One region of the Bradyrhizobium sp. 4 genome, then DNA from elsewhere that is predicted to be linked to it. Evidence: riboswitches for the same ligand, from Rfam matches in the RefSeq annotation. Region 1 holds a riboswitch; each other region holds the start of a gene.
The links. Region 1 has a riboswitch for cobalamin ahead of metE (5-methyltetrahydropteroyltriglutamate--homocysteine S-methyltransferase). Riboswitches for the same ligand answer to the same signal wherever they lie in the genome.

Region 1 (4,976 bases):
CTCCGGAGGCCAGGCGAAAGTCACGCAGGAACGACGCTGCTTTACGCATCGCACCAGCTTTCGTCGGCAGGGAGGACTTACCGCCGATCGATCTTCGGCGAGGGCATTCGCCGTCAAACAAGGAGAAACGGATATCACTCCGCGCGAAATCTGGAGCCGTTTGCCTTCCGCTCCTGTCGGAAACTTCACGACTTTTCCACCACTCGCCCGCTGTCCGGTTGGGACGGCAGTGCCTTGACCGAGATGGGATCCTGCGCCGGTTTGGCTGCCGTGCCCTGAAACACCAGCGGCAGTTTGCCGTCGCACAGCAGCATTTGGTACGTCCCCAAAAACCAACAACGCTCGATTACCTCTCCCGAAGAGCGTGCCAGGGCCTGAATTTCGTATGACGTTCCGTAAGGACCGTAAAATAGATTGTTGTGATGAGACGCATCCACGCGATGGATAAATGAAAAAGTCGGGCTGTGCTTCGCGTCGAGCGTTAATGACGTCGCAATAGGACCTGATCGGACCTCGCCGGCATGCTGTCGGCCGTCGGGTCGAGAATCGAGCTTGTCGCCGGCTGTATGCGACCGCCTCCGCCGACGCCCGCCCGCATTCCGCGGCGCTGGGAACTTTGAAAGCTCCCAAGGACATCGTAAGCCCCCAAAGCGCGTGCATCTTGTTCACAAACGCGTTGGCGAAACGCTCCGGCCCATCATGGCTCGGCCCGCAACTCGCGTGCGGCGGCCACCATATTGACGAGCGCGGGACGCACCTCCTCCCACCTTCGCGTTTTCAGTCCGCAGTCGGGATTGATCCAGAGCTGCCGATCGGAAACTCGCTGCCGCGCCAACACAATCAGCTGCTTGATTTCCGCCGCTGCGGGAATGCGCGGTGAATGAATGTCATAGACGCCGGGCCCGATCTCATTTGGATATTTGTAGCTCTTGAAGGCCTCGAGCAATTCCATCTTAGAACGCGACGTCTCGATTGAAATGACGTCGGCATCCATTGCTGCGATCGCATCGATGATTTCGTTGAACTCGGAATAACACATGTGAGTATGGATCTGAGTTCCGTCGGCGACCACGGAGGAGCAAAGGCGGAAGCTGTCCACCGCCCAATCTAGATAGTTCTTCCACTGCGATTTGCGTAGCGGCAATCCCTCCCGCAACGCAGCCTCGTCGATCTGGATCATGGTCGCTCCAGCCGCCTCAAGGTCGATGACCTCATCTCGGATCGCGAGAGCGATCTGTCGGCATGTCTCGCGCCGCGAGATGTCGTCACGGACAAACGACCAGTTCAGGATGGTCACCGGTCCGGTCAGCATAGCCTTGACGGGTTTTTTGGTCAGAGACTGCGCATAGCGCCACCATTCTCCGGTCATGGGCTTCGGCCGGGAGACATCTCCGAACAGGATAGGCGGACGAACGTACCGCGAGCCATAAGACTGAACCCAGCCATGCTTGGTAAAAGCGAAGCCCAACAGCTGCTCGGCAAAGTATTGAACCATGTCATTGCGCTCGAACTCACCGTGTACGAGCACGTCCAGGCCGATATCTTCCTGCCACTTCACGGTACGGGCTGTCTCCGCTTTCAGAAGCTGCTCGTACTGCGTGTCATTCAACGTTCCCCGCGCATGAGCCGCGCGCGCATTCCGGACATCGGCCGTTTGCGGGAAGGATCCGATGGTTGTCGTTGGAAACATCGGCAAAGCGAACGCGACGCGCTGGACGTCGGCACGCTGGGTGAACGCACTGCGACGGCGAAGCATGCTATCGTCGATCGCGGCGATTCGTCCGGCGACATTCGCATTGTGGATCTCGGGCGATGTTTCGCGGGTGACGGCTGCCTCCTCCGAAAGCGCAAGTTCATCGGCCACCTCGGCAGCATGGCCGGCCAGCGCTTTGCCCAATATCGAAAGTTCCTTGATCTTCTGAACTGAGAACGCCAGCCATGTCTTCAGATTGGGATCGAGATCGGTCTCTAGCTCAATGTCGATCGGAACATGAAGCAGCGAGCAGGAAGGAGCAATCTGAACACGGTGCCTGCCCAATTTTTGGACCATAGGAGCAAGTTGGTCGAGCAGCGCCGGAAGATTGGAGCGCCACACGTTCCGACCATCAACGACGCCTAGTGAGACCACGAGATCTCTACGGGTTGTGGCGACAATTGCGTCCAACTGGTCAGGTGCCCGAACCAGATCCACATGAAGCCCGGCAACGGGCAAGGCCAAGGTTGTTTCAAGATTGTCGCCGATAGCCCCGAAATATGTGGCCAGCATGATTTTAAGGGCCGGCACAAGCTTTGCGAAATGAGCATAGGCCCGGCGGACAGCCGCCCGCGATGCTTCGTCGACGTCCATCACTAGGCATGGCTCGTCCAGCTGAACCCATTCAGCACCGCGCGAGGATAGTTCGCGGAGAACATCGACATAGACTGGGAGGAGCCGATCGAGCAGCGACAGCGGATTGAATGCGGGATTTGCGCTTTTGCCAAGCTTCAGGAAAGTGACTGGGCCAACTAGGACGGGGCGCGTTTGGTAGCCGAGGCTTTTTGCCTCCTCATATTCCTCGATCGGCTTTCGAGAGGAATACTTAAAGATCTGATCCCGGTGAAATTCCGGCACCATGTAGTGGTAGTTGGTATCGAACCACTTCGTCATTTCCTGTGCGGCTACGCCAGGCCCATGCTGAGCGTGACCACCGTCCTGAGCGCCACGCGCCATGGTGAAGTAGGTCTTGAGCGACACAGGACCTTCGGTCCAGCCGTAGACGTCGGGAATGGCGCCGACCATTAGGCTGGTATCGAGCACATGATCGTAAAACGAGAAGTCATTCGAAGGAATGACGGTCGCACCGCGGGATTTCTGCCGTGCCCAATTAGCGGCACGAAGTCCACTCCCCGCCTCGAGGAGCTCGGCTTCGCTGGAGTTTCCCGCCCAGTAGCTCTCGAGCGCGACTTTGAGTTCGCGTCGTGGGCCGATGCGTGACGTCCCCAGTGTGGCAACGGGAAGCGAAAGAAAAGACATAGCTCAGACCCCATGATTGGGGCAAAGGCCATGGCGGACGCATGCAGCGAATATCGCGTGAGCGACAGCTGCTTGGCGCACACCGGGACACCCCGCCCGTGGACGATATATTGTCGAGGCAGGTCTCCTGGCTCGCGGGTCGTCGCTGCTGTCCGGCCTTCCCGAAGCCGCATGGCTTCAGTGACTTCGTTGGACAGCGGCTCGCCGCTTACAGTTGCGGGGGCAGCGCCGGCATTGCACCGGCTTCCCTCTTAGCTCCGGATCAAACGAATCCGAAGACCACGACGACTGGCATTAGGCGCACGAGGATCGATCCGTCAACCTACTAAGTGTCGCCGCGATATTGCCCAAGCGATTGCGAGCTGTACCAGCTAGGGCACAACGGTCTTACTCCCGGCCTGGTAACAACGCCTAGATCTGTGGAGCCTCCGCTTGTGAATGCGTCCGTCAACACCCGCTTGGCGTACTCGGATGAGCCAACGCAAGCAGAACGAACGCGATCGCGCTTCGACATCTGCGTGATCGCGACAAATCCGGTCTTTTCCGTCAGCAGCTTCTCGAACTCGCCCGCGAGGACGTTTGCGATCATCCTCGGCCGGCATCCGCTTGATCACAGCGCCATGAGGCTCCTTAGGAATTGTCAAGGCCGGATTGCTCCAGGATCAAACGGATGATCAGGCCGGACTGCCTGTGTTCGGCGGACCCCGCGACGAGCCGTGAGCTCGATCGCTCCGTGGCGTTGGTCAAGATGATCTCCTTCGGTGTGCCAAGCACTTACGTGCTGAGCGACTTTGGCCGCGCCTTCGTTGTTTCCGTCGCCGCTGGCGAGCAGTGCAGCCTGGACGTTGGTCTGCGCGGCATCGCAGGAACAGTTCCGGACGTCAGGATGCACGCTGACTTGCGGAACGGGAGTAAGCGGCGAGAGCGCGGGCGGCGGGGATCCTGTTACGACCCTAGCTCCATGCACTAGTGCATGGGGAAGGTGGGCAAGCAGATGCCGAGCTTCTCGTACGTCTTCAGGATCTCCGGACCGATCTCGTCGCGCGTGGAGACCGTCTCTTCGGCTTCGAAGTGACGTAGCTTTAGATATCCTGCAAGCTGATCTTGGGATATTCGACGCCCGTCCACCTCGCCTCGGCTCGGCTCGTCAGCCAACGACGATAAGCCTCAACGCGACGACCTGGAGCATCGAGGCGGCCTTGTCATTATTCGAGACAAATTTGACGGTCTCCTCTGACAGAGCCCTTCGAGCGCTTCTCGGAGTCGATCAGCGCCTTAAGCTCATAACGATGTTGATCGACCTCGATGCGCCGCACGCGGACGGCGGCCTCCACAAGCTCGACATCTAGTCCTTCGTTCGCAAAATCGAGCGGTGAAGCCTTCTGGACGCGGGCTGCTTATGTTGTCTTAGACGGGACACAGGTGTCAGGCACCGGACAGACCACAGCGCATTGCGGCGTGTCGGAATGGCCCTCGCACTCCGTACACTTTTTTGCATCGATAACGTAAATGTCGCGCTTGAGGCTGATCGCCGCGTTGGGACACTCGAACTCACACGCCCCACAAACGGTGCATTGCGAAGCGACGATCTTGTAAGCCATGCCTTCCGACTCCTTAGGCGAGCGATGCCATTGGCGATCCCTTTCAAATGCCGTGCCAAAGGACAGGCGCGCTCAATGATGGGCAATTTGCCCAATGGTGCTGTGCGGGGTCTGAGACCATGTTGCATCTGCGACAGCATAGGCCGCTTCAATATCAAGCCGTGCGAGCCCTCGGGCCCCTACTCCGATAGCCAGTCGCGACTCGACTGCTGCGAGCTTCCGTCGGTTTGTCTGGCATGGCAGCGCGGGGCCAAGCGACGCTCGACGATTCCCGAAACCGGCGGCGCGAGTATAAGCCGCGAGCCGACGCACGTCTACGCCGGATGTCGGCAAACCTCCGGTCACACGCCCTGACCGGAGAT
Region 2 (4,976 bases), 1.9 Mb from region 1:
GTGGAGATTGCGCACGCCGCTTCCCTCGGCCGCTACCGGTCCTGGGAGGCGGTGCGGCCCGTGGTGCAATGGAGCGCGGTCCGATGAAGGTCGCCGGGCTCGGATTCAAAAAGGATGTCACGCTGGCCTCGCTGCGTGAGGCGCTTCTGGCGGCCGGTGGTCCCGAAGGCCTCGCAGCAGTGGCGACGGTCAGCGACAAGGCCGACGCGGGGGTGCTGAAGCAGCTCGCGCGCGAATGCGGCGTGCCGATCAAGGCGGTCGCCGCCGAAATGTTGGCCGGCATCGACACGCCGACGCAGTCAAACCTCATCGCGAAAAAGTTCGGGACGGGATCAGTCGCCGAAGCGGCAGCGCTTGCGGCAGCTGGTCCTGGCGCGCGATTGATCGCGACGCGGGTGGTCTCGCAGGATCGCACCGCGACCGCGGCGATCGCGGAAGGAGACGGCGCATGACGGTGCATTTCATTGGCGCAGGGCCGGGCGCTCCTGACCTGCTGACGTTGCGCGGGCGAGATCTGATCGCCGCCTGTCCTGTCTGTCTCTATGCCGGCTCGCTTGTCTCCGAAGGCGTCTTGGCGCATTGCCCGTCCGGCGCGCGGATCGTCAACACCGCGCCGATGTCGCTCGACGAGATCATCGCGGAGATCGCTGCCGCGCATGCCGGCGGCAAGGACGTTGCGCGGCTGCACTCGGGCGATCTCTCGATCTGGTCGGCGATGGGCGAGCAGCTCCGCCGCCTGCGCGCGCTCGGCATTCCCTACACGGTCACGCCCGGCGTTCCCTCTTTCTCGGCCGCCGCGGCTGCGCTGGAGGCCGAGCTGACGCTGCCCGGCCTTGCCCAGACGGTGGTGCTGACGCGCACGCCGGGCCGCGCAAGCGCGATGCCCGAAGGCGAGAAGCTCGCCGCCTTCGCCGCTACCGGCGCGGTGCTCGCGATCCATTTATCGATCCATCTGCTCGACAAGGTCGTCGCCGAACTGACGCCACATTACGGCGCGGATTGTCCGGTCGCGATCGTCTGGCGCGCGAGCTGGCCCGACCAGCGCATCGTCCGCGCCACGCTCGCAACACTCGACGCGGCTGTCGGCAGCGAGATGGAGCGCACCGCGCTCATCCTGGTCGGCAGGACGCTGGGCTCGGCGGATTTCTCCGAGAGCCGTCTCTATGCTGCTGACTATGACCGCCGCTATCGGCCGGTGGGCGCCGAACCGCGCTTTCCGGAGGTGTCGTGATGGCAGCAGGGCTCGTCATCTCCGCGCCGGCCTCCGGCGTCGGCAAGACCACGCTGACGCTGGCGCTCGCGCGCGCCTGGCGCAACAGCGGATTGCGGGTGCAGTGCTTCAAGAGCGGCCCCGATTATATCGATCCCGCGTTTCATGCCGCCGCTACGGGACGCGCCTCGGTCAACGTCGACAGCTGGGCGATGGATCGCGGGACAATCTCGCATCTCGTCAGTCGCGGCATTGACGCCGATGTCGTGCTGGCCGAAGGCTCGATGGGCCTGTTCGACGGCGTTGCCGCGCGCGGCGTCTGCGGCACGGGAGCGACCGCCGATATCGCAGAGATGCTGGACTGGCCGGTGCTGCTGGTGATCGATCCTTCGGGCCAGGCACAAACGGCGGCCGCAATTGCCGCGGGCCTTCGCGACTACCGCCCCGGTGTGCGCCTTGCAGGCGTCGTGCTCAATCGCGTTGCCAGCCCGCGCCACGACGCCCTCGTGCGGCGCGCGCTGCTGGATGCCGGCATCGCCGTGTTCGGCGCGTTGCCGCGCCATGCCGAGATCAGCCTGCCTAAGCGGCATCTCGGACTGGTCCAGGCCGAGGAGCAGGCGGAGATCGGCAAGCTGATCGACGAGGCCGCACGCTTCGTTGCCGAGCATGTCGATCTCGACGCGGTGCTGCGTTCGGCTGCCACCTGGTCGCCGCAACCTGCCGCAAGCGGCGTGAACGTGACGCCGCCCGGCCAGCGCATTGCGCTTGCCCGTGACGCCGCGTTCTCCTTCGTCTATCCGCATATGCTGGAAGCGTGGCGCGCGGCGGGTGCGGAGATCTCGACATTCTCGCCACTGGCGGACGAGGGCCCTGATCCGAGCGCCGATGTGTGTTGGCTGCCGGGCGGCTATCCCGAGCTGCAGGCCGGCAAGATCGCGGCCAATGCGCGCTTCCGCAGCGGATTGCGGGCCTTCGCGGAAACGCGCCCGGTGCATGGCGAATGCGGAGGCTATATGGTGCTGGGCACCGCTTTGACCGATGCCGACGGCATCCGCCACGAGATGACGGGCCTGCTCGGCCTGGAGACGAGTTTTGCCAAGCGCCGCATGCATCTGGGCTATCGTCTGGCCGAGCTCGCCGCGCCGATGCCGGGTCATCAGGCGGGTGCACGCCTGCGTGGCCATGAATTCCACTATTCGACGATCGTCGCGCAACCCGATACGCCGCTGGCGGTCGTGCACGACGCGACAGGCGCCGTCATCGCCGAGACCGGCTCGCGGCGGGGACAAGCCACCGGCACGTTCTTCCACCTGATCGCGGAGGACCGGTGAGCGGTTTTGTGTCCTTTGTCTCCGCCGGGCCCGGCGATCCCGAGCTGCTCACGCTCAAGGGTGCCGCGCGCCTGCGCGAGGCCGACGTCGTGCTCTATGACGATCTTGCTTCGGGCGCGATCCTTGATCTGGCCCGGCCCGGCGCCAATCTCGTCGCGGTGGGAAAGCGGGCGGGACGGGCCTCGACCAAGCAGCACCACGTCAACCGCCTGCTGGTCGACTACGCCGTGACAGGCGCGCGCGTGGTGCGATTGAAGTCGGGCGATGCCGGCATCTTTGGCCGGCTCGAGGAGGAGCTCGAGACGCTGCGTGAAGCGGGCATCGGCTACGAGATCATTCCCGGCGTCACGTCGGCCTGTGTCGCCGCCGCGCAAGCCGGCATTCCGCTGACCCGGCGTCACACCTCGCGCCGCGTGCAGTTCGTGACCGGGGCAGACGTCACCGGCGAGCTGCCGCCAGACCTCAATTGGGCGGCGCTGGCCGATCCGGAGGCGACGACCGTGGTCTATATGGGCCGGCGGACGTTTCCGGCGCTTGTCGTCAAATTGATCGAGCACGGGCTTGCCCCAACCACGCCGGCGTTGTTTGCCGAATCGCTCGGCCGTCCCGATGAGCGGCTGGTCCGCACCACCATTTCGGAACTTGCCGAGCAGCTTGCGCGGGGCGGGGCGGCCTCCACGGCGGCCGTCATCCTGTTCGGCGCGCTGGCGGGGGATTATCCGTCATGACGGTCTCGGCCGCCCTTCGCCCCTTGACGCCCGGCTGGCGAAAGGGGCACACAGGAGACGCATGGTGCTCGACGCGGCGCAAAGCGCCGGAGCATAATCGGGAATGGGGATGGGCGGACCCAGTTGCGGCGCCCAAAACCCCAGCCGCCCCCGCGACTGTAAGCGGTGAGGGACTTCGATCAGCCACTGGGCCGCAAGGCTCGGGAAGGCCGGAGACTCCCAGTGAACCGCGAGCCAGGAGACCGGCCGTGCACGTTTTGAGGCCAAGGCCGTCGGGTGTGACGGCAAGAAGGATCTGAGCCATGCATATCGAACCCGGACTAGTCTCGGACGCCAAGCTCGTGCTGAGTTACGCAACTGGCATCGCCGTTGGCGGCGTTGCCTTGAAGCTCGCGGTCGAGACCGTGCGCGAGCAGGGCATCACGTCGTTCGCGGCGCGCACGCTCGCCACCACCGGCCTCGTGTTTATCTTCTTTGAGATCCTGCCGCACTTCCCGGTCGGCGTCTCCGAAGTGCACTTCATCCTCGGCTCGACCTTGTTCCTGCTGTTTGGAGCTGCGCCTGCGGCCTTCGGCCTCGCGTTCGGCCTGCTGTTCCAAGGCATCTTCTTCGAGCCGCCCGACCTGCCGCAATATGGCATGAACGTCACCACGCTGCTGGTGCCGCTGTTCGGGATCCAGGCGATCGCCACGCGGATCATTTCGAGCAACACGGCCTATGTCGATCTGAAGTACCGCCAGGCGCTGGCGCTTTCGACGACCTATCAGGCGGGTGTCATCGCCTGGGTGGCGTTCTGGGCGATTTATGGCTCCGGCTTCGGCGCGACCAACCTCGCCAACATTGCGACCTTCGCGGCGTCCTATGCGCTCGTTATCGTGATCGAGCCGCTCGCCGATCTCGGCGTGCTGGCGCTGGCGAAGTCGCTGCGAGGCGTCACCGCGGCCGGCCTCGTCACTCCGCGTTTGCACAACGCGGCCTAGAGACAAGCGAATGGGCGGCCGTTATGGCCGCCCTTCGCAGCTACGATGCTCACGCTCTCCCTGATAGGCATCGGTTGCGGCGATCCCGAGCAGCTCACGCGCGCCGCGATCACTGCCATCAACGCGGCCGATCTCGTCCTGATCCCGCGCAAGGGAACGGCCAAGTCCGACCTCGCCGATCTCAGGCGGACGATCTGCGCCGATGTGCTCACCAGTGACACGACGCGCATCGCCGAGTTCGATCTGCCCGTCCGCGACGCCGCGGAAGCGGACTATCGCAAGGGCGTGGACGATTGGCACGATGCCGTCGCCGCGGCCTGGTCACAGACGATCGCAGATCATCTCGAAGGCGAGGGCAAGGTCGCGCTGTTGATCTGGGGCGATCCCTCGCTTTACGACTCCTCGCTGCGCATTGCGCGGCGGCTCAATCCCTCGCCAAAGATCGAGGTCGTTTCCGGCATCACCTCGATCCAGGCGCTGTGCGCGGCGCATGCCATGCCGCTCAACGACATCGGCGAGCCGTTTCTGGTCACGACCGGACGCCGCTTGCGCGATGGCGGTTGGCCGGCAGATGTCGATACCGTGGTAGTGATGCTCGACGGCGGCACGGCGTTCCAGTCGCTTGATCCGGCGGGCCTGCACATCTGGTGGGGGGCCTATCTCGGCATGCCCGATCAGATCGTGATGTCCGGCGCGCTGGCCGAGATCGGCCCGCGCATCGTCGCGG
Region 3 (4,976 bases), 1.9 Mb from region 1:
ACGAGTCCAGCCTTTGCAGCAAATTGCCGTCGGCGCCGTCGATGTCGAACCAGAGGTCACCGCAGTGCGAGCGGTAGACCGGGGCGCCCGGGACATTGGACTGCGCGGGATAGTCGTCGTTGTCGGCAAGTACGGACGGTGCGCCGCAGCCGGCCGCGAGGCGCGCGGTCAGCCCCTGGACCTCCTGCACATCCAGAGATCCCGTTGGTCCATCGCGGGGCGGGTCGCTTGCCTTGATCAAGGTCTGGCCGGCAAGGCCCGTCCGGTCCCGCCGATAGAGAGTGCCGTTGAAGGCAAACCATTCGATCTCGCGGGTCGACGGCGATACAGGCTGCCGATCGAGCGATGCAGCCGCCGCCCAGTTCGGTGAAGCGTTCATCACGCTGGATTCAGCCGAGGTCAATTGCCCACGCGAGAACAGCCGCCCATGATCCATGGAGAGCCAGCCACTGAAAATCCAGCTCAGTACGAACACCATGGCCGCGAGGCCGATGAGATGATGCAGGGCATGCCAGCCACGATAGGGCGATCCGATTAGATCGCTTCGAGGTTTGATCCGCGCAAGCCCGAGCACAGCGCCAAGCAAAGCTGCGATCAGGGCCAGCAGCGACAAGGTCCAGACCACCCGATCCCACAGCGACCAATTGCTTCGCAGAACTGTCGGATAGATCCAGTGCAGCACACTGCCGACGAGATTCCAGGTCCGCTCGCTGCGCGTCGTATCCAGGACGATCTCGCCGGTGAGCGAGGAGACATAGACCTCGGTTCCGGCGGCGTCGCCGAGCGCAATGCGAAACAAGGGCCGATGGCGGTCAAAGCCGTTCGGCACGCTCCATTGGTCGTAATCCGAGCGCGCAACGATCGCGGCCCGCGCGGCATCTAGCCCGCGGCTGCGTGCGTGGTCTCGCGCGATGGCCAGCGCGACCTCGGAAGACGAGACTGAGGCGCCGACCCCGTCGGAGGCGTGGACTGCGCCCGCGCGCGATGGCCCCGAAACGACATAGACTGGTCCGTTGCTGCGCTGGATCAGGCGAACGCGCGTCGCATCCGCGATCCCGCTCGCGACAACGGCATCGGCGACCGCGATCGTCGTCTCAACGCGACCCAGCGGCACGCGGCCGGCAAAGCGTTCCGCTTCCGTCAGGGACGGAAACGGAACGAAATGCATCACGATTCCCGTCGCGAACCACATCGCGAACAGCAGGCAGAACGCGATCCCCAGCCATCGATGCAGCAGGACGATCGCGCGCATCATCGGTCAGCGTCCTACCATTTGAACGCGGCCGAGATCTCATAGGTCCTGGGCGCGCCCAGCAGGATCTGGTCTGGATAGAACGGATCGCCCCAGATCGCGTAACGCTTGTCGGCGATGTTGCGCACCCGGAAGGTCAGGCGGGCCTGATCGACCGCGTTGAACACCGTCTTCGGGATATCGACGAAGGCGTAGGCATCGGCCACTGTATAGGCCTTCAGCGTCACGACATTGGCATCGGTGTTGTAGCGGTCGCCGACATGGCGGCCGATGATGCCGAGCTCAACCGCCCAGGGCGCGAAGAAACGGTACGACGCGCCGGCATTGGCGACGACGCGCGGCACGTTTGGCGGCGTATTGCCGGAGAACGAGCCGCCGACGAAATCGTAGTCGGCATAGCGGGCGTCGACATAGGCGATGTTGCCCCAGAGGCGCAGCGGCTCGATCGGACGCACCGCGGCGGCAAGCTCGACGCCCTTCGATTCCTGCCGCCCGGCGAGGTTGAGCTGCATGCCGCCCGCCGCCGCATAGACGTTCTTGCGCAAGATGTCATAGGCCGAGAACGACCACTCCGCCCGATTGTCCCAGAACAGGTGCTTGACGCCGGTCTCGTAGGTGCGCGCGGTGGTCAGGTTGAGCGGATCGGTCGGATTGAGCAGAAAGATGTTGTTGGCTGCGATGTCGGCGCCAGTCGCATATTGGCTGAAAAAGGCCAGGCCCGGAACGGCTTCCCACGTGTAGCCGATACGGCCCGTCGTCGGGACCCAGGATTGCGAGAACGGGAAACCCGCATTCACAAGGCCCGTCTTGTCGGTCGAGTTGCGGTCGAGCCCGATATGCTCGACGCGGAGGCCGCCGACTAGCGCAAAGGTCCGTGTCAACTTCAACCGGTCCTCGAACGACAGCGCCTCGTTGTCGATCCGCGCGGTCTGCTGCTTAGTCGTGAGCAAGCCGTAATAGCCGCGATCGGGATTGACCAGCGAGACGGAATCATCGGGGAAATTTGCGGCGCCCGGCCTGACGAAGTCAAGGTAGCTTGAGGAAAGCGTCGTGACCAAGCGGTTGTCAAAGCCGGCGATATTCGCATCCCAGATCAAGTCGGTGATGTTGCCGACCAAGCGTTGGCTGTGCGCGACATAGAAACGCTCGCGATCCACCATGTTCGAGTTAGGGAGGCCCGAACTGGCATTGAACGCCTCGACCTCATTGTTGAACCATGTGCGCTCTGCGCCATAACCATAGGCCTGGCTCTTCAGCGTCAGGTCAGGCGCCAGCTTCAGCTCGAAGCCGCCGCGCAGCCACACTTCCTTCGCCACGTTCTTGTTGTCGAAGACGTTGTAGTTGGTGTTGAAGGTGCGGTCGTCGATCGTGACGGCCCCGAGATCAGTCTTGTTGAAATAATTGCCGGACACGATCCCCGTCGTCGCGTGCGAACCACTGAAGGCGATCGGTACCAGTGGCGCACCCCAATAGGCTTTCGAGCGATCCTCGCGGTATTCGATCGCGCCCCAAACCTTGAGACCGTCGGAGATGCGGTAGTTGAGCTGGCCCGAGACGTCGAGCGTCTTGGTGTTGGTGTCGTCGGCAAAGCCGTTGAGCGAGGAACGGCTGACGTCGAAGCGGTAGTCCAGTCCCTGCACATTGGTGCTGCCGCCCGAGCCGTAATGCGCCCGGAACGAGTTCAGCGAATCCCAGGAAAAATCCGCCTCGTTCCGGATCGGACCGGTGTGCGGCTGCTTGGTGACGAAGTTGATCGCGCCGCCGGCGGCGCCCTCGCCTGACATCAGTGACGCCGGACCCTTCAGGAATTCGACAGCCTCCAGGTTGGCCGTGTCGGTGATCCGCGAGGTCATGTTCTGCGGGCCGATCTTGATGCCGTTGTAGAGCGTGTTGATCTGGCTGTTGGTGAAGCCGCGCATGGAGAAAGCCGACGGCTCGGCCGGATTGTCGCCGGCTGTGACGCCAACCGCTCCCTGCGCGACGTCGGACACGGTGCGATAGCCCTGCTCGCGCATGGTTGCGGCCGAGATCACCTCCACGGTCGCGGGCGTTTCGCGAACGGTCAGGCCAAGGCGCGAGGCGCTTTCGGCCACGGCATTGGTATTGAGCGGCGTCTGTGCTGCCGCAGTCGGCACGACAGGCTTGGGCACTGCGGATGCAGTCTCCGGCCGGCGCGCTGCTGCGCGGCGTGAGCTCTGCGCGTCCCGTCCGGCCGGGCTGGCCTGCCTGCGGGATTGTGGCGCCGACACCTCGACGGGCGGCAGTGGCTCGCGGGCCTGCTGCGCCAAGGCCGCTGGCATGTCGATGGCGATGAAAGATGTGAGAGCGGCGCATGCCAGTAGGAAACGGCGTGGTCGTACGATACAAAGGGAATACACGGTCTTGGACCTCGGTGTGACGTCAGTGGCACGTCACCGCGAACCAAGGTCCCATCTTCCGGCTCATAAGCCTTCCGATGAAGCCGAATGTCTGTACTCCCCGACCGACATCTTCGCGTGTGACCACGGCTGACGGCAGGTCTCCTGGCTCGCGGGTCACTACCTTGCGTCGCCTTCCCGGGACCGAGATACCCAGTGGCATGTGATGCAAGATTCGCCGCTTACAGTTGCGGGGGCAGCCACGGCATTGGGGACAATGTCCCCGCACCGCATTCCCTTTTCATCCCCTCTCGGGGAAACCGTCACGAGCATCTAGGATTACGATCCAGACAGAGTCAATGTGCCAGTTGCGGCGTTATTGCCACAACGACCAGTTTCCTTGGAGATAAGCATGGAAGGCGAGACCTTCCTTTGGCTGATACGGCACGCGCCCGTCGATGGCGTCACGGGGACGATCCATGCGGCCGATGCGCCGGCCGATCTCGGCGCTCGCGCGCAGCTGGAGGCGCTGCGGCAGCGCCTGCCGCGGGACGCCACGAGCTATGCGAGCCCGTCACGGCGCACGCTCGAAACGGCCCGCGCGCTGGGGCTCGAGCCGCTGCAGCTGGACGAATTCAGCGAGCAGAACTTTGGCGACTGGACCGGCCGTCGGCATGACGAACTCGCCGCGACCGGTGGCAAGGCCTATGCACAGTTCTGGAGCGATCCTGCGCGCGGACGGCCGCCGGGCGGCGAGAGCTTCGAGGAACAGGTCGCGCGGGTCCGGCTGGGTCTGTCGAGGGTCGGCGCCGGGGCCGCAGCGCTCGTCGTGCATTCCGGCACGATCCGCGCGGCCCTGTGCATCGCGCTGGACCTGACGCCACAAGCGGCCCTGCGCTTCGTGATCGATCCGCTGTCGCTGACTAGGATCGACCGGCTCGCGACCGGCTGGCGCGTCGTCTACGTCAATCAGCGGACGATTTGATCAGGCCGGAAGATCAGGCACATTGGCCTGCGCAAAGGTCGCCATGCCGTTGTGGAGCGCACAGGCCGACCGCACCAGCGGCAGCGCGATTGCCGCGCCCGATCCTTCGCCTAGCCTGAGATCGAGGCTGATCAGCGGTTGCACGTTCAGCGCGCGAAGCACCAGCCGATGCCCCTGCTCCGCGGACTGGTGCGAGGCCAGCAGGAACGGCTGGCACGAGGGATTGAGCCGCGCCGCCACCAGCGCCGCCACCGACACGATGAAGCCGTCGATCAACACGGGGATGCGGCGCTGTGCAGCCGCGATAATTGCACCGCAGATGGCCGCGATTTCGAGACCGCCGACGGCGCACAGGATCTTTTCCGGCGAAGCGCCCGCAATG
Region 4 (4,976 bases), 1.9 Mb from region 1:
TGACACCGCCGCGGTCGATGTCGCCGACCAACACGACCGGCACATCGGCCTTGCGCGCAAAACCCATATTGGCGATGTCGGCGTTGCGCAGGTTCACCTCGGCCGGACTGCCGGCGCCTTCCACCAGCACGAGATCGGCGCGCGCCTTCAGCCGCTCGAAGCTCTCCAGCACAGCGCCCATCAATGACGGTTTCATCGCCGCATATTCACGCGCACGCGCGGTCGCGATGCGTTTTCCCTGCACGATCACCTGCGCGCCGACATCCGTCTCGGGCTTGAGCAGCACCGGGTTCATGTCGGTGTGCGGCTCGACGCCGGCGGCGAGCGCCTGGAGCGCCTGGGCGCGGCCGATCTCGCCGCCGTCGACGGTGACGGCAGCATTGTTCGACATGTTCTGCGGCTTGAACGGGACCACGCGCAGGCCGCGTCGCACAAAGGCGCGCGCGAGGCCGGCGACGATGAGCGACTTGCCCACGTCCGAGCCGGCCCCCTGAATCATCAATGCGCGCGCCATCGCGAGCTTCTCAGAACTCGACGCCGGCTTGCGCCTTGATGCCTGAGCGGAAGGGATGCTTGACCAGCGTCATCTCGGTGACGAGATCGGCGATCTCGATCAGTTCGTCCTTGGCGTTGCGGCCGGTGAGCACGACATGCGTCATCGGCGGCTTTTGCGTCGTCAGGAAATCGACGACTTCGGCGATGTCGAGATAGTCGTAGCGCAGCGCGATGTTGATCTCGTCGAGCACGATCATGCGGAGATTCTGGTCGAGGATCAGCTCCTTGGCCTTCTCCCAGCCGGCGCGCGCGGCGGCGATGTCGCGGGTGCGGTCCTGCGTCTCCCAGGTAAAGCCTTCGCCCATGGCGTGGAATTGGCAGAGGTCGCCGAAATGGCCGGTGAGCATGCGGCGCTCGCCGGTATCCCAGGCACCCTTGATGAACTGCACGACCGCGCAGGGGAAGCCATGGGCGACGCAGCGGACGATCATGCCGAAAGCCGAGGAGGACTTGCCCTTGCCAGCGCCGGTGTGGACGATGATGAGGCCCTTTTCGCCGCTCTTGGTCGCCATGATCTTGTCGCGGGCGACCTTCTTCTTCGCCATTTTCGAGGCGTGACGGGCGTCGGTTTGGTCGCCCGTCTGGGTATCCGGTTCTGACGTCATCGGACGGGGTCCTTCGGCTTGACAAGAGGCGGTGGGGGGCAAATGGTGGCCCCGCGTTGGTTCCTGTCCTACGACAGGCGAAGAGGGAATGCGATAGGGTCCGAATCGGCAAGATTTGGTTCCAAAATGCAGCCGCCCCCGCGACCGTGACCGGAGAGATGCCCGAAGCCACTGATCCCTTGGGGATCGGGAAGGCGGGGATCGAAGGGGAAACCCTGCTCCGGAAGCCGGGAGACCTGCCAGCGTGGACGATTTTGGACCGGCGGACGGGGTGTTCCGCGACGGGGAAACGGGCCTTCGCAAGAACGGTTCGTGGGCCTCTTCGCTTCCCGCTGTTTATTCTGGAAGAAGCGATGACCGTCACACTTCATGTCTGCATCACCTGCCGCGCCGGCCAGACGCTTGGCGAGGGCGAGACGACGCCCGGCAAGCGCCTGCATGGTGCGATCCTCGAGGCCGGCGTGCCCGATGGCGTCAGCGTGGTTCCGGTCGAATGCCTATCTGCATGCAACCAGGGTTGCTCGGTCGCGCTCAGCGCACCCGGCCGCTGGTCCTATGTCTATGGTCGCCTCTCGGATGCGCATGCGAGCGACGTGGTCGCGGGCGCCGCGGCCTATGTGGCCGCACCCGATGGCCTCGTGCCCTGGCGCAGCCGCCCGGAGATCTTCCGCAAGCAATCGCTTGCCCGCATTCCCCCCATTCTCCCCTTGGCCGTCGTGCCGGAGGCCGCCGAATGAATTCGCTTGCAAAAGTCCCCGTCACGGTCGTCACGGGCTTTCTCGGCTCCGGCAAGACCACGCTGATCCAGCACCTGCTTGCCAACGCTAACGGCAAGAAGCTCGCGGTGCTCGTCAACGAGTTCGGCAGCGAGGGTGTCGATGGCGAGATTCTGAAATCCTGCGCCGATGCGAATTGCCCGGAAGAGAACATCATCGAGCTCGCCAATGGCTGCATCTGCTGCACCGTCGCGGAAGATTTCATTCCGACCATGGAGAAGCTGCTGTCGCGGCCGGTGCGGCCCGATCATATCCTGATCGAGACCTCGGGCCTGGCGCTGCCCAAGCCGCTGCTCAAGGCATTCGACTGGCCGGAGATCCGTTCGCGCATTACGGTCGACGGCGTGATCGCGCTGGCCGACGCCGAAGCTGTCGCCGCTGGCCGCTTCGCGCCCGACCCAATTGCGGTCGAGGCGCAGCGCGCGGCGGACGGCAATCTCGACCATGAGACGCCGCTGTCGGAAGTGTTCGAGGACCAGATCGCCTGCGCCGACATCGTGCTGCTGACCAAGGCCGATCTTGCGGGTGCGGCAGGGCTCGAAGCAGCCAAAGCGGCGATCACCGCCGAGATGTCGCGCCGCGTGCCGATGCTGGCGATTACCGACGGCGCGATCGACGCGCGCGTCATCCTCGGCCTCGGCGCTGCCGCCGAGAACGATCTCGCCGCGCGTCCCTCGCATCACGACGGCGAAGAGGATCACGAGCACGACGATTTTGCGTCCGTCGTGATCGATCTTCCTGAAGTCACCGACATCGACGCGCTGGTTGCATCGGTTCATCGTCTGGCGCGCGAGCAGAATGTGCTGCGCGTCAAGGGTTACATCGCGGTAGAGGGCAAGCCGATGCGTCTCTTGCTGCAAGCGGTCGGCGAGCGCGTGCGGCACCAGTTCGACAAGCCCTGGGGCGCGGGTGCGAGGCGGTCAAAGCTGGTCGTGATCGGCGAGCACGGAAACATTGATGAAGCCGCGATCAAGGCGGGACTCGGTATCTGATGCACGTCGTCTTCCGCGAGAGCCGCGGTCTCGAGGAGACCGCGATACCAAGGGACATCGGCCAGGACCCGGCCGATCTCGTGGTGCTCTCGTATTCGGATTCCGATCTTGCCACATTCGCGGCCGGCTGGCGCCGTGGCCGCGACAGCCTGCCCTCGCTACGGCTCGTCAATCTCGCAGAACTCCGTCATCCGCTCTCGGTCGACACCTATATCGAGCGCACGCTTGCGCAGGCGCGCGGCATCCTCGTCCGCCTGATCGGCGGGGAATCCTACTGGTCGTATGGGCTCGGGGCCCTGCAGCAACTGGCGAAGGAGCGCGGCATCGTGCTGGCGGTGCTGCCGGCCGACGGCCGCGACGACACGCGTCTGGATGCGTATTCCACCCTGCCGGTCTCGACGCTGCGGCGGCTCAAGGTGCTCTGCGACACCGGCGGCCCCGTCGCATCGCAAGCCGCGATCGCGCAGCTTGCGCTGGCTTCGGGCCTCTATGCCGGCCCCGTGATCGGCGAGACGGCCGTGCCCGAGATGGGCTTTTACGATCCGGCGCGCGGTGTCATTGCCGCGCCGGCGTTGGGTGAGGGCAGGCCGCGTGCGCTCGTGACCTTCTATCGCTCCTATCTCACCGCTGCCGACACTGGCCCGGTCGATGCCCTGATCGCCGCATTGCGCGAGAAGGGGTTCGACGCGCATGGTGTGTTCGTCACCTCGCTGAAAGCCGCGGGGGTCGCGGATTGGTTGCGGGTGCATCTTGCGCAAAATCCTCCTGCCGCGATCGTCAATGCGACGGCGTTCTCGGCGATGGGCGACGACGGCACGACGCCGTTCGATGCCGCATCCTGCCCGGTGTTCCAGGTCGCACTCTCCACGGCACGCCGCGAGGATTGGGCGAGTTCGCTCCGCGGCCTGTCGCCCGGCGACCTCGCGATGCATGTGGTGCTGCCCGAGGTCGACGGCCGCCTGTTTGCGGGCGTGGTGAGCTTCAAATCGGCAGCGATGCGCGATCCCGATTTGCAATTTTCGCATCTGGCACACAGGCCGGACGAGGAGCGCGTGAAGGCCGTGGCCGCGCGCGTTGCGGCCTGGCGTCGCCTTGCGGAGAAGCCGGCCGCCGAAAAGCGGATGGCACTCGTGCTCTCGAACTATCCGGGCCGCCCGCATCAGATCGCGCATGCGGTCGGTCTCGATGCGCTGGCCTCGGTCGAAGCCCTGGTATCCGACCTCGCGGAGGCCGGCTTCGATCTCGACCCGGTCCATGCGCTCGGCGAGACGCTGCTCGAGCGGACCTTGAGCTGGAGCGTTGCCGATTACCGCGCTACGCTCTCGCGCCTTCCGCAAGTGTTGCAGGATGATCTCGCGCAAGCCTGGGGCGCGCCGGAGACCGATCCCGGTTGCCGCGACGGCGCATTCCGTTTCGCCGCGATTCCATGCGGCCGGTCGATCATCGCGGTTCAGCCGGAGCGCGGCGATGCGGCAACGCGCGATGCCGACTATCACGATCTCGCGCGCACGCCGCGCCACGCTTATGTCGCGTTCTATCTCTGGATGCGCGAGCAGGGCTGTGATGCCGTCGTGCACATGGGCGCCCACGGCACGCTGGAATGGCTGCCTGGAAAATCCGTGGCGCTGTCGCAGGCGTGCTGGCCGGAAGCCCTGATTGGCGATCTGCCCGTGATCTATCCCTTCATCGTCAACGATCCCGGCGAGGCCGCGCAGGCCAAGCGGCGCCTGGGCGCCATCACGATCGGCCATCTGCCGCCGCAGCTCGCAGCATCAGCGGTGCCGGACGGGTTGCGCAGGCTCGAACAGCTCCTCGACGAATACTCGACCGCCGATGGCCTCGATCCCGTCCGCCGCCAGCGTCTGATCGCCGCGATCCGCGACGAGGCACGCGCGGCAGGCCTCGAAGACGATCTTGGCCTCGATGCAACGGCCGCGCCCGCCGAAGCGATCCCGCGGATCGACCGTTTCGTCTGCGATCTCAAGGAAAGCCAGTTCGGCGACGGCCTCCACGTATTCGGCCGCGGTGCCTGCGGGGACGCGGAGCGC

Region 2: it holds a riboswitch for cobalamin, as region 1 does, so the genes downstream of both, IVB45_RS12920 (energy-coupling factor ABC transporter permease) here and metE (5-methyltetrahydropteroyltriglutamate--homocysteine S-methyltransferase) in region 1, are expected to answer to the same signal.
Region 3: it holds a riboswitch for cobalamin, as region 1 does, so the genes downstream of both, IVB45_RS12940 (TonB-dependent receptor) here and metE (5-methyltetrahydropteroyltriglutamate--homocysteine S-methyltransferase) in region 1, are expected to answer to the same signal.
Region 4: it holds a riboswitch for cobalamin, as region 1 does, so the genes downstream of both, IVB45_RS12855 (DUF1636 domain-containing protein) here and metE (5-methyltetrahydropteroyltriglutamate--homocysteine S-methyltransferase) in region 1, are expected to answer to the same signal.

The regions. Positions count from the first base shown of each region.
Region 1 covers NZ_CP064686.1:913,202-918,177, reverse strand. The annotation lists gene IVB45_RS38860 (hypothetical protein) at 186-314, opposite strand; gene metE (5-methyltetrahydropteroyltriglutamate--homocysteine S-methyltransferase) at 698-3,013, opposite strand; cobalamin riboswitch at 3,113-3,312, opposite strand; gene IVB45_RS04285 (4Fe-4S binding protein) at 4,411-4,614, opposite strand.
Region 2 covers NZ_CP064686.1:2,828,030-2,833,005, forward strand. The annotation lists gene cbiT (precorrin-6Y C5,15-methyltransferase (decarboxylating) subunit CbiT) at 1-87, shown strand, start outside; gene IVB45_RS12900 (cobalamin biosynthesis protein) at 84-452, shown strand; gene cobM (precorrin-4 C(11)-methyltransferase) at 449-1,231, shown strand; gene IVB45_RS12910 (cobyrinate a,c-diamide synthase) at 1,231-2,541, shown strand; gene cobA (uroporphyrinogen-III C-methyltransferase) at 2,538-3,269, shown strand; cobalamin riboswitch at 3,315-3,535, shown strand; gene IVB45_RS12920 (energy-coupling factor ABC transporter permease) at 3,572-4,249, shown strand; gene cobF (precorrin-6A synthase (deacetylating)) at 4,295-4,976, shown strand, end outside.
Region 3 covers NZ_CP064686.1:2,833,760-2,838,735, reverse strand. The annotation lists gene IVB45_RS12945 (PepSY domain-containing protein) at 1-1,255, opposite strand, end outside; gene IVB45_RS12940 (TonB-dependent receptor) at 1,267-3,630, opposite strand; cobalamin riboswitch at 3,747-3,949, opposite strand; gene IVB45_RS12935 (histidine phosphatase family protein) at 4,022-4,594, shown strand; gene cobT (nicotinate-nucleotide--dimethylbenzimidazole phosphoribosyltransferase) at 4,595-4,976, opposite strand, start outside.
Region 4 covers NZ_CP064686.1:2,816,787-2,821,762, forward strand. The annotation lists gene IVB45_RS12845 (cobyric acid synthase) at 1-514, opposite strand, end outside; gene cobO (cob(I)yrinic acid a,c-diamide adenosyltransferase) at 525-1,160, opposite strand; cobalamin riboswitch at 1,201-1,419, shown strand; gene IVB45_RS12855 (DUF1636 domain-containing protein) at 1,514-1,897, shown strand; gene cobW (cobalamin biosynthesis protein CobW) at 1,894-2,928, shown strand; gene cobN (cobaltochelatase subunit CobN) at 2,928-4,976, shown strand, end outside.